Regions from separate parts of the Streptomyces sp. NPDC043680 genome, predicted to be linked through region 3. Evidence: riboswitches for the same ligand, from Rfam matches in the RefSeq annotation. Region 3 holds a riboswitch; each other region holds the start of a gene.
What was found. Region 3 has a riboswitch for cobalamin ahead of AC0666_RS00410 (energy-coupling factor ABC transporter permease). Riboswitches for the same ligand answer to the same signal wherever they lie in the genome.
Positions count from the first base shown of each region.

Region 1 (3,232 bases), on a different contig from region 3:
CGGTAGATGGCCGCGCCGTCCTTCTCGTACTCGAACACTGTGTACTCGCTCATTTCTTCGCTGCGTCGTGGGAGGTGGTGCGGCGTGCGGCCGCGAGGGCCGCGGGAAGTGCGGAGAGGTGGACGCCGTGCTGCGGGGCGCTGTCCTCGGCGGCCACGTCGTACCCGGAGGGGGTGGCGACCACGTCGACCCAGGCGGTCCCGCGGGGATGTCCGCAGCGGCGTTCGCAGCCGGACCAGTGGACGGGGCGGGTACCGCGGGTCTGCTCCACCACGCTCCGCGCGTCGGCGCGGACGTCGGCGAGGGAGTTGGCGCAACCGGGCCTGCCGGTACAGGCGGTGACGGTCTCCCAGGGGCTGCCGGGGCTCACCACCAGGCCGGCGCTCTCCAGCAGCGCCCGGGCGGAGCCGGGCCCGTCCGGAGGCCCTTCGAGCGGGGCGCCGGGCAGGACGATGCTGCGCCAGGGGGTGATCCGCAGGCGGCGTCCGCCCCGGTCGGCGACCTGGACCAGCGCCCGCCACTGAGCGGTGGTCAGGCGCCCGAGCGGGGGCAGGACGCACAGCGCGGCCCGGTCGCCGGCGCCGGTCCGCCCGGGGCGGGGCGGGGCGGCGTACGGCCAGACGGGGTCGGCCGTACGGGTCGCCCCGATACCGGCGGTGGCGAGCCGCAGTACGAACGCGTCGGCACGCAGGGCGTGTTCGGGGGGCAGCTCGGAGACCCGCCAGGCCCGGGTGCCGGCCGCATCGGCGGTGTCGAGGAAGTGGAGGGCGGCGAGCAGCGCCGCCCGGGGTGCGTCGGCCGCGGCCAGTTCCACCGCGTCCGCGGCGCGGCCGAGGCGGAGCAGGGCCCGGCCGCCGGGCCGGGCGAGCACGGTGATGTCGGGGCCGAGCGCGGCGACGTCCCCGCGGCCGTCGTCGAAGGCGAACAGGAACCGCCCGGACAGGGCGGTGGCCCGTGCGCTCGCGCACAGCAGCCGGTCCAGTTCCCCGGCCCAGGGCAGTACGTCGGGCCGGCCGGAGCCGTCCAGTCCGGACAGGGGGGTGGCCACGATGTTGCGGATCCGCTCGTGGCCGGGTGCGGGCAGCAGCCCGGCGGCGTCCAGCAACGCCGCCAGCTCGGCGCCGCATTGGTCGGCCAGCCCGCGCAGCTGGACGTTGCCGCGGGAGGTGAGCTCCAGCAGCCCGTCGCCGAACCGGTCGGCGGCGAGGGCGAGCCGGGACGCCTGGTCGGCGGTGAGCAGGCCGGCCGGTATCCGGATGCGGGCCAGGAACCCGTCGTCCGCGGCGTGCAGCCGCAGCGCGCCGGGGCAGGCGTCGCCGCGGTCGCGTATGACGGGTTCGTCCCGCGATGCGGCGGAGGGGGGCTGGGGCGGCATGGCGGCGAGCATACCCACGATTGCCGCACCCCGACCTGTGGCCGTCGCCACCCACCCCTTCCGCCCCCACCTGCCCGAATCCCACCCCGGGCGCACGCCTGCGCTTCCTGGCGCCCCGGGTGCGCCCCGGTGACCCCCGCTCCCGGCCGGTGGCCCGGCCACCTAAGATGACCACCGGCGGAGCCACCTGGCCCGTCATCGCCGAGGACGGCGACATGGGAGGAAGCCCGGTGCGAATCCGGCGCGGTCCCGCCACTGTGAACCCGGCAGAGCCATCCGCCGGGTGAGTCAGGAACTCCCGCTGTCCTCACTGCCCGGGGCGCGGAAACCCCGAGGAAGGCCTGCCGCCGCATGATCCTGCTGCTGTCGACGTCCGACACCGATCTGCTCAGCGCCCGCGCCGCCGCGGACGGCCCCGTCCCGTACCGGTTCGCGAACCCCTCCCGCCTTCCCCTCGACGACCTGCCCGGCCTGCTCGACGGCGTCGACCTGGTCGTCGTCCGCCTCCTCGGCGGCCTGCGCGCCTGGCAGGACGGGCTCGACCTGCTCCTCGCCCCGGGCCAGCACCGCCCCGTCGTGGTCCTGACCGGCGAACAGGCCCCGGACGCGCAGCTGATGGAGGCCTCCACGGTCCCGATCGGCATCGCGGCCGAGGCCCACGCCTACCTCGCGCACGGCGGCCCGGCCAACCTCGACCAGCTGGCCCGGTTCCTCTCCGACACCGTGCTGCTCACCGGCCACGGCTTCGAGCCGCCCGCCGCGGCGCCCACCTGGGGGCACCTGGAGCGCACGCCCGTACGCCCGTACGGCCCGCGCATCGCCGTCCTCTACTACCGCGCCCACCAGATGAGCGGCAACACCGCCTTCGTGCACGCCCTGTGCGACGCGATCGTCGAGAACGGCGGCACGCCCGCGCCCCTGTACGTCTCCTCCCTGCGCACCCCGGAACCGGAGCTGCTGGCCGAGCTGGAGTCCGCGGACGCGATCATCACCACCGTGCTCGCGGCCGGCGGCACCCGCCCCGCGACCGCCTCCGCGGGCGGGGACGACGAGTCCTGGGACGCGGGCGCGCTCGCCGCGCTCGGCGTGCCGATCCTCCAGGCCCTGTGCCTGACCGGTTCGCGCAGCGCCTGGGAGGAGAACGACGAGGGCCTGTCGCCGCTCGACGCCGCGACCCAGGTCGCCGTGCCAGAGTTCGACGGCCGGCTCATCACCGTCCCGTTCTCCTTCAAGGAGTTCGACGAGGACGGCCTGCCCGCGTACGTGGCCGACCCCGAGCGGGCCGCCCGGGTCGCAGGGATCGCCGTACGGCACGCCCGGCTGCGGCACATCGAGCGCCGCGACAAGAAGATCGCGCTCGTGCTGTCGGCGTACCCGACCAAGCACTCCCGCATCGGCAACGCGGTCGGCCTCGACACCCCGGCCAGCGCGGTGGAGCTGCTGCGCACCCTCATCGCGGGCGGTTACGACTTCGGCTCCGTCGAGGACATCCCGGGCGTGGTCTCCGGCGACGGCGACGAGCTGATCCGCGCCCTGATCGAGGCCGGCGGCCACGACCAGGACTGGCTGACCGAGGAGCAGCTGGCCCGCAACCCGGTCCGGATCCCGGCCGCCGACTACAAGCGGTGGTTCGCCGAACTCCCGGCCGAGCTGCGCGAGAGCGTCGAGCAGCACTGGGGCGAGGCCCCGGGCAACATGTTCGTCGACCGCTCCGCCAACCCGGAGGGCGACATCGTCCTCGCGGCCCTGCGCCGCGGGAACCTCCTCATCCTGATCCAGCCGCCGCGCGGTTTCGGCGAGAACCCGATCGCGATCTACCACGACCCGGACCTGCCGCCCTCGCACCACTACCTGGCC
Region 1 covers NZ_JBWKCE010000026.1:35,478-38,709, forward strand. The annotation lists gene AC0666_RS31705 (precorrin-8X methylmutase) at 1-53, opposite strand, end outside; gene cobG (precorrin-3B synthase) at 50-1,375, opposite strand; cobalamin riboswitch at 1,560-1,686, shown strand; gene cobN (cobaltochelatase subunit CobN) at 1,727-3,232, shown strand, end outside.
Region 1: it holds a riboswitch for cobalamin, as region 3 does, so the genes downstream of both, cobN (cobaltochelatase subunit CobN) here and AC0666_RS00410 (energy-coupling factor ABC transporter permease) in region 3, are expected to answer to the same signal.

Region 2 (3,232 bases), 240 kb from region 3:
ACCTGCGGCTCGATGCACTCGTACACGCCGGCGATCGAGGCGATCGTCGCCGTCGGGGCGATGGCGAGGAGCAGCGAGTTGCGCATACCGGTGGTCGCGATGCGGGCGCGCAGCGCGTCCCAGCGCTCCGGCCAGCTGAGCTCGACGTCGTAGTGGTCGGGGTGCAGCACGCCCTGGGCGGTACGGGTCTGCTCCCAGGCCGGGAGCGTGCCGTGCCGCTCGGCCAGGTCGGCGGAGGCCTCGTAGGCCGCCAGCATGATCCGCTCGGCGATCTTCGTGGAGAGCGCCTTGGCCTCGGCGGAGTCGAAGGGCAGGCGCAGCTTGAAGAAGACGTCCTGCAGACCCATCGCACCCAGGCCCACCGGACGCCACTTGGCGTTGGAGCGGCCGGCCTGCTCGGTCGGGTAGAAGTTGATGTCCACGACGCGGTCGAGGAAGGTCACGGCGGTGCGGACCGTCTCGTCGAGGCGCTCCCAGTCCATCTCGCCCGTCCCGGTGAGCACGAAGGCGCCGAGGTTGACCGAGCCGAGGTTGCACACGGCGGTCTCGCCGTCGTTGGTGACCTCGATGATCTCGGTGCACAGGTTCGACGAGTGGACCACCGTGCCGGGCAGGGCGGTCTGGTTCGCGGTCCGGTTGGAGGCGTCCTTGAACGTCATCCAGCCCTGGCCGGTCTGCGCGAGGGTGCGCATCATGCGGCCGTACAGGTCGCGGGCCGGCATGGTCTTCTTCGCGAGGCCCGCCGCCTCGGCCTTGCGGTAGGCGACGTCGAACTCGTCGCCGTACAGGTCGACGAGCTCGGGCACGTCGGCCGGGGAGAACAGCGACCAGTCGGCGTCGGCGTTCACGCGGCGCATGAACTCGTCCGGCACCCAGTGCGCCAGGTTGAGGTTGTGCGTGCGGCGCTGGTCCTCGCCGGTGTTGTCGCGCAGCTCCAGGAACTCCTCGATGTCCGCGTGCCAGGTCTCCAGGTAGACGGCGGCGGCGCCCTTGCGGCGGCCGCCCTGGTTTACGGCGGCGACGGAGGCGTCGAGGGTCTTCAGGAACGGCACGATGCCGTTGGAGTGGCCGTTGGTGCCGCGGATCAGCGAACCGCGGGCCCGGATGCGGGAGTACGAGAGGCCGATGCCGCCGGCGTGCTTGGAGAGGCGGGCGACCTGGTGGTAGCGGTCGTAGATCGAGTCGAGCTCGTCCAGCGGGGAGTCCAGCAGGTAGCAGGAGGACATCTGGGGGTGCCGGGTGCCGGAGTTGAAGAGCGTGGGGGAGGACGGCAGGTAGTCCAGGCGGCTCATCAGCCGGTAGAGCGAGGCCACTTCCTCGACGGCCTGGATGCTGTCGTTCTCGGCGAGGCCGCAGGCCACGCGCAGCATGAAGTGCTGCGGCGTCTCGACGACCTGGCGCGTGATCGGGTGGCGCAGCAGGTAGCGGCTGTGCAGGGTGCGCAGGCCGAAGAAGCCGAAGCGGTCGTCGGCGCCCTCGGCGAGGCTGTGCTCGACCAGCGCGTCGAGGCGGCTCGCGTGCAGCGCCACGAACTCGGCCGTGCGGTCGGCGATCAGGCCCTCGCGGTGGCCGACCGCGACGGAGGCGGAGAAGGAGGTGGCCCCCTGGCCGGCCGCCTCGTCCGCGACGGCCATCGTCAGCAGCCGGGCGGCGAGCCGGGAGTACGCCGGGTCCTCGGAGATCAGCCCGGCGGCGGCTTCGGTGGCCAGCGCGCGCAGTTCGGCCTCGTCGGCGGCGGAGCTGCGCCCGCGCAGCGCGGCGGCGGCGACCCGGCCGGGGTCGGTGTCGGGGAGGTCGGCCGTCAGCTCGGTGAGGGTACGCAGCAGCGCGGCCCCCGGACCCTCGGTCTCGGGGTGGTCGGACTCGGCGCGCGGTGCGGAAGGCGCGATGGTCACGGGGAGCTCTCCCTCGCTCGGCCCGGTCAACGGCGGGTCGGGGCAGGGGGAAGCGCGTGCGGGCAGGGCAGGGAGCGCGCAGGCCGCATGGCGTCCACCGGCCCAACCGCGAGGCCCGGACGAATCGGCACCCGGTTCGGTCGAGCCGGGCGCACTGTCGGCAGGTCCTCGGACTTGCGGTAGCACCGTGGGTGTACGTCATACCGTTGCGGGACAGTTCCGGATTCGCACCGGATTCCCCTGCGGCGACAGCGAGCACGAGCATACATGTGGGGGGCCGTTGCTGCGTGCACCCCCACATGTTGTGTCGGCGCTGGTGGTGTTGGCGCTTGCTGAGCGTGGCGTCACAGCTCCAGTCGGTAGGTGAGCAGCCTCAGCGCGGGGATCGGCGACCAGTCCCGCTCGGGAGTCCGCACGAAGCCCAGGCGCGTGTAGATCCGCTGGGCGCCCCGCATGGCCGGCTGGGTGGACAGGACCAGGGCCGTGACCCCGCCGACCGCACGGGCCCGCTCGATGCAGGCCCGTACGAGAGCCTCCCCGACGCCCTTTCCGCGGGCTGCGGCAGCCACCGCCAGCATCCGGAACTCGGCCTCGTCCGGTCCGGCGATGTCGGCGAGCGGGCTGCCGGGCGCGGCGAAGGTCACCCCGCCGAGGAGCTCCCCGTCCTGGACGGCGACGAGGACCTCGCCGTCGCCGGCCCGGCCCGCGACATCGTGCAGGACGTTCAGGTAGGTGTCGTCGTCGTTCAGGTCGAGCAGCCCGTCCCCGGTGTAGGCCAGCCCGGTGATCCGGCCCAGCCGCTCGTACTCGGCGGGTGCGGCCCTGCGTATCTCGAAGTCCATGCGGTCGAGTGTGCAGTACGGCTGTCGGCGCCCGGCGCTATCGTCGGAGACAGCACCGTCGAGGAAGGCGAGCGAGGCATGAGCGTCATGACCGAACGTCCCCACATGTCGACCGCGTGCTTCGAGCACCTGGCCCGCATAGCCGCCCGCGAGGAGGAGGGGCTGCGACTGGAATTCATCGGTGGGGTGCTGAGGAGCAAGGCCATGCCAGACGGGGACCACGGGCGGATCATTCTGTGGTTGACCCGGATCTGTATGCAGCACCACCCGGACTTCTGGCTGCACCCGGGGCAGGGGATCAAGGCGGAACAGTACCGAGAGGGCCGCGCCATTCCGGACGGGGTTCTGGCGCACGAGGACGCGTTCGTTGGACAGGGCGACTGGGTGGATCCGGGCCCGATCCTGATGGCCGTCGAGGTGACCTCGTGGGACTCCGACACCGAGCGGCGCGACCGGATCGAGAAGCCGCGTGCTTATGCGGAGACCGGTATCCCC
Region 2 covers NZ_JBWKCE010000001.1:335,873-339,104, reverse strand. The annotation lists gene AC0666_RS01500 (ribonucleoside-diphosphate reductase subunit alpha) at 1-1,895, opposite strand, end outside; cobalamin riboswitch at 2,038-2,160, opposite strand; gene AC0666_RS01495 (GNAT family N-acetyltransferase) at 2,240-2,737, opposite strand; gene AC0666_RS01490 (Uma2 family endonuclease) at 2,816-3,232, shown strand, end outside.
Region 2: it holds a riboswitch for cobalamin, as region 3 does, so the genes downstream of both, AC0666_RS01500 (ribonucleoside-diphosphate reductase subunit alpha) here and AC0666_RS00410 (energy-coupling factor ABC transporter permease) in region 3, are expected to answer to the same signal.

Region 3 (3,232 bases):
CGTCTCCGCCCGCGCGAAGGACGTGCGCATGCTGTGCCGACGGCTGGTGGAGCTGGTGCCGCGGGGCCGGGAGCACCGGTACTACGACCTCGACGCCGAGCTGGACGCCCTCCTGACCCGCTGAGCGATTTTACCGATTTTGCCCGGTTCGGGTGGAACCGCGGGAAGAGCGGGGATGTCTTTCCCGATGACACTGTCCCCGTCTCTCCCGAATCAGGGGGACGCCATGAACCATCCGCACCGCCGGCGGGTGGTGGCCCTCGCCACCGGAGCCCTGCTCACCGCCGGGACCGCTCTCGCCGCTCCGGCCTCCACCGCGACGGCCACCGCCACCGCCACCGCCCCGCGCACTCCGCTCGTCGTCAACGCCCGCTGGGGCGGGCACTGCACGTACGACCGGATCGTCATCGACCTGCGGGGGCACGTCCCCCAGGTCGCCGTCACCCGCGTGCCGAGGCTGGTCCAGGACGGGTCCGGCAAGCCCGTACCCCTGGCCGGCACGCACTTCCTCCAGATCCGCCTGCATCCCGCCGAGGCGCACGACCGTGCCGGGCAGAGCGTCTACCACGGCCCGAAGCTCATCACGATCCATCTGCTCCGGCTGAAAGGGCTCGCGCTGACCGGTGACTTCGAGGGGTACGTCACCTTCGGCGCAGCCTTCCGGGGCAAGCCGGCCTTCCGCACCTTCACGCTGCACGCGCCCGAGCGGTTCGTGCTGGACGTCGCCCACCGCAACACCTGCGGCTGACCGGCACCGGCGGCCTCAGCGGTGCTCGGGGTTCGGGAAGTCGAAGCGGCAGCCCGCGTCCCACTCCGAGCGCTGGTTGCCGTGGGCCGGGATCCCGCCCGCGCGTTTGAGCAGCGCGGCCAGGTGCATCAGGTTCCAGGACATGAAGGTCGTGTTCCTGTTGGTGAAGTCGTTCTCGGGGCCGCCCGATCCCGGGTCGAGATAAGAGGGTCCCGGCCCGGCCTCCCCGATCCAGCCCGCGTCCGCCTGCGGCGGGATGGCGTAGCCGAGGTGCTGGAGGCTGTAGAGGACGTTCATGGCGCAGTGCTTCACGCCGTCCTCGTTGCCGGTGATCAAGGCACCGCCGACCCGTCCGTAATAGGCGTACTGCCCCTGCTCGTTCAGGAGCGAGGAGCAGGCGTAGAGCCGCTCGACGACCTGCTTCATGACGGAGCTGTTGTCGCCGAGCCAGATCGGTCCGCACAGCACGAGGATGTCGGCGGCCATGATCTGGCTGTAGAGCACGGGCCACTGGTCGCTCTCCCAGCCGTGCTCGGTCATGTCCGGCCAGACGCCGGTCGCGATGTCGTGGTCGACGGCGCGGATCAGCGAAGTACGGGTGCCGGCCGCCTCCATGACGGCCCGGCTCCGGTCGATCAGCCCTTCGGTGTTGCTCGTCTCGGGGGAACGTTTGAGGGTGCAGTTCACGTAGACGGCGCTGAGGTCGGAGTAGTCGTAGTCGGCAGCCACGCCCCCAGCCTGGGCACGGGCGACCGGGGCCGCCACCGGGCCGCACCCGTGCGGGGGACGGGAGGCGGGCGACGAAGTGGAATCCCTCCGTCCTGTGGGCGGGTTTGGGTCGGGTTGTTACCGGTCCGTCCGGCCGACTAGGGTCAGCGGGCCTTGGTGTTCGGGAAACCGGTGGAAAACCGGTGCGGCCCTCGCCACTGTGAACGGGAAGTCCGGCTCCTCCCCCAGCCACCGCCGGGGGTGCCCCCAGCGGGAAGCCACTGGGCTGCGCGGGAGTCTCCGCACGGCCCGGGAAGGCGGAGCCCGGGCATCATCACCCGTGAGCCAGGAGACCGGCCGGGGCGCGTTGTCCATCCACGAGGTGCTGGAGAGGTCTCCCACTCATGCATATAGCCGAGGGCTTTCTGCCCCCGCTGCACGCGGTCGCCTGGGGCGCCGCGTCCGCTCCGTTCGTCGTCCACGGCGTACGCGCCCTCAGCCGCGAGGTGAAGGCGAACCCGGAGAGCACACTGCTGCTCGGAGCGTCCGGTGCGTTCACGTTCGTCCTGTCCGCCCTGAAAATCCCCTCGGTGACGGGAAGTTGCTCGCATCCCACCGGTACCGGGCTCGGGGCGATCCTGTTCCGGCCGCCGATCATGGCGGTGCTCGGCACGATCACCCTCCTCTTCCAGGCGCTGCTGCTGGCCCACGGCGGCCTGACCACACTCGGCGCGAACGTCTTCTCCATGGCCATCGCCGGCCCCTGGGCGGGCTACGGGGTCTACGTGCTGCTGCGGCGCTCCGGCGTCCCGCTGATGGTGACCGTCTTCTTCGGCGCCTTCTTCGCCGACCTGGTCACCTACTGCGTGACCTCCGTGCAGCTGGCCCTGGCCTTCCCGGACCCGGGCAGCGGCTTCCCGGGCGCGCTCCTGAAGTTCGGCGGCATCTTCGCGGTCACGCAGATCCCGCTGGCCGTCAGCGAGGGCCTGCTCACCGTCCTCGTGATGCGGCTGCTGATGCAGTCCAGCAAGTCGGACCTGGTCCGGCTGGGCGTGGCGAAGCTGACCGGTTCCACCGAGCAGAAGGCGGCCGTCTGATGAGCCGGAAGATGAGCCGCAACGCGCAGATCAACGGCTTGCTGCTGCTCCTGGTGGCCGCGCTGGCCGTCCTGCCGATCGCCCTGGGCATGGGCGAGGGCAGGGAGGAGCCCTTCACGGGCGCGGACGCCCAGGCGGAGACGGCCATCACGGAGCTCAAGCCGGACTACGAGCCGTGGTTCTCGCCCCTGTACGAGCCCCCCTCCGCCGAGGTGGAGTCGGCGCTGTTCGCCCTGCAGGCCGCGCTGGGCGCGGGCGTGCTCGCGTACTACTTCGGGGTGCGCAAGGGCCGCCGCCAGGGGCTCGCCCGGGCGCGGGCCGAGGCCGGGGCCGAGTCGGCGGAGTCGTAGCCGGTGCTGCCGATCGACGTGGCGGCCCACAGCAGCCGCTGGCGAGGCCGTCATCCACTGGAGAAGGCCCTCCTGGGGCTCGGGCTCACGGTCACGGCCGTGTGCCTGCCGCCCTGGCCGGGCGGGCCCCTGACCGCCGCCGCAACGCTCGCGGTGCTCCTCGGCCCGGCGGGGGTGTCCGGCCGGCAGCTCTGGCGCGCCTTCCGGATTCCCCTGGGCTTCTGCTTCACGGGGGCGGTGCCCCTGCTGTTCGCGGTGGGCGGTCCGGCGGGGCTGCTCGCGCCTGCCCCGGACGGCCCGCGGCACGCCGCCGAGCTGCTGCTGCGTAC
Region 3 covers NZ_JBWKCE010000001.1:93,375-96,606, forward strand. The annotation lists gene AC0666_RS00395 (SsgA family sporulation/cell division regulator) at 1-124, shown strand, start outside; gene AC0666_RS00400 (AMIN-like domain-containing (lipo)protein) at 227-748, shown strand; gene AC0666_RS00405 (flavodoxin family protein) at 764-1,477, opposite strand; cobalamin riboswitch at 1,615-1,832, shown strand; gene AC0666_RS00410 (energy-coupling factor ABC transporter permease) at 1,861-2,553, shown strand; gene AC0666_RS00415 (energy-coupling factor ABC transporter substrate-binding protein) at 2,565-2,903, shown strand; gene cbiQ (cobalt ECF transporter T component CbiQ) at 2,907-3,232, shown strand, end outside.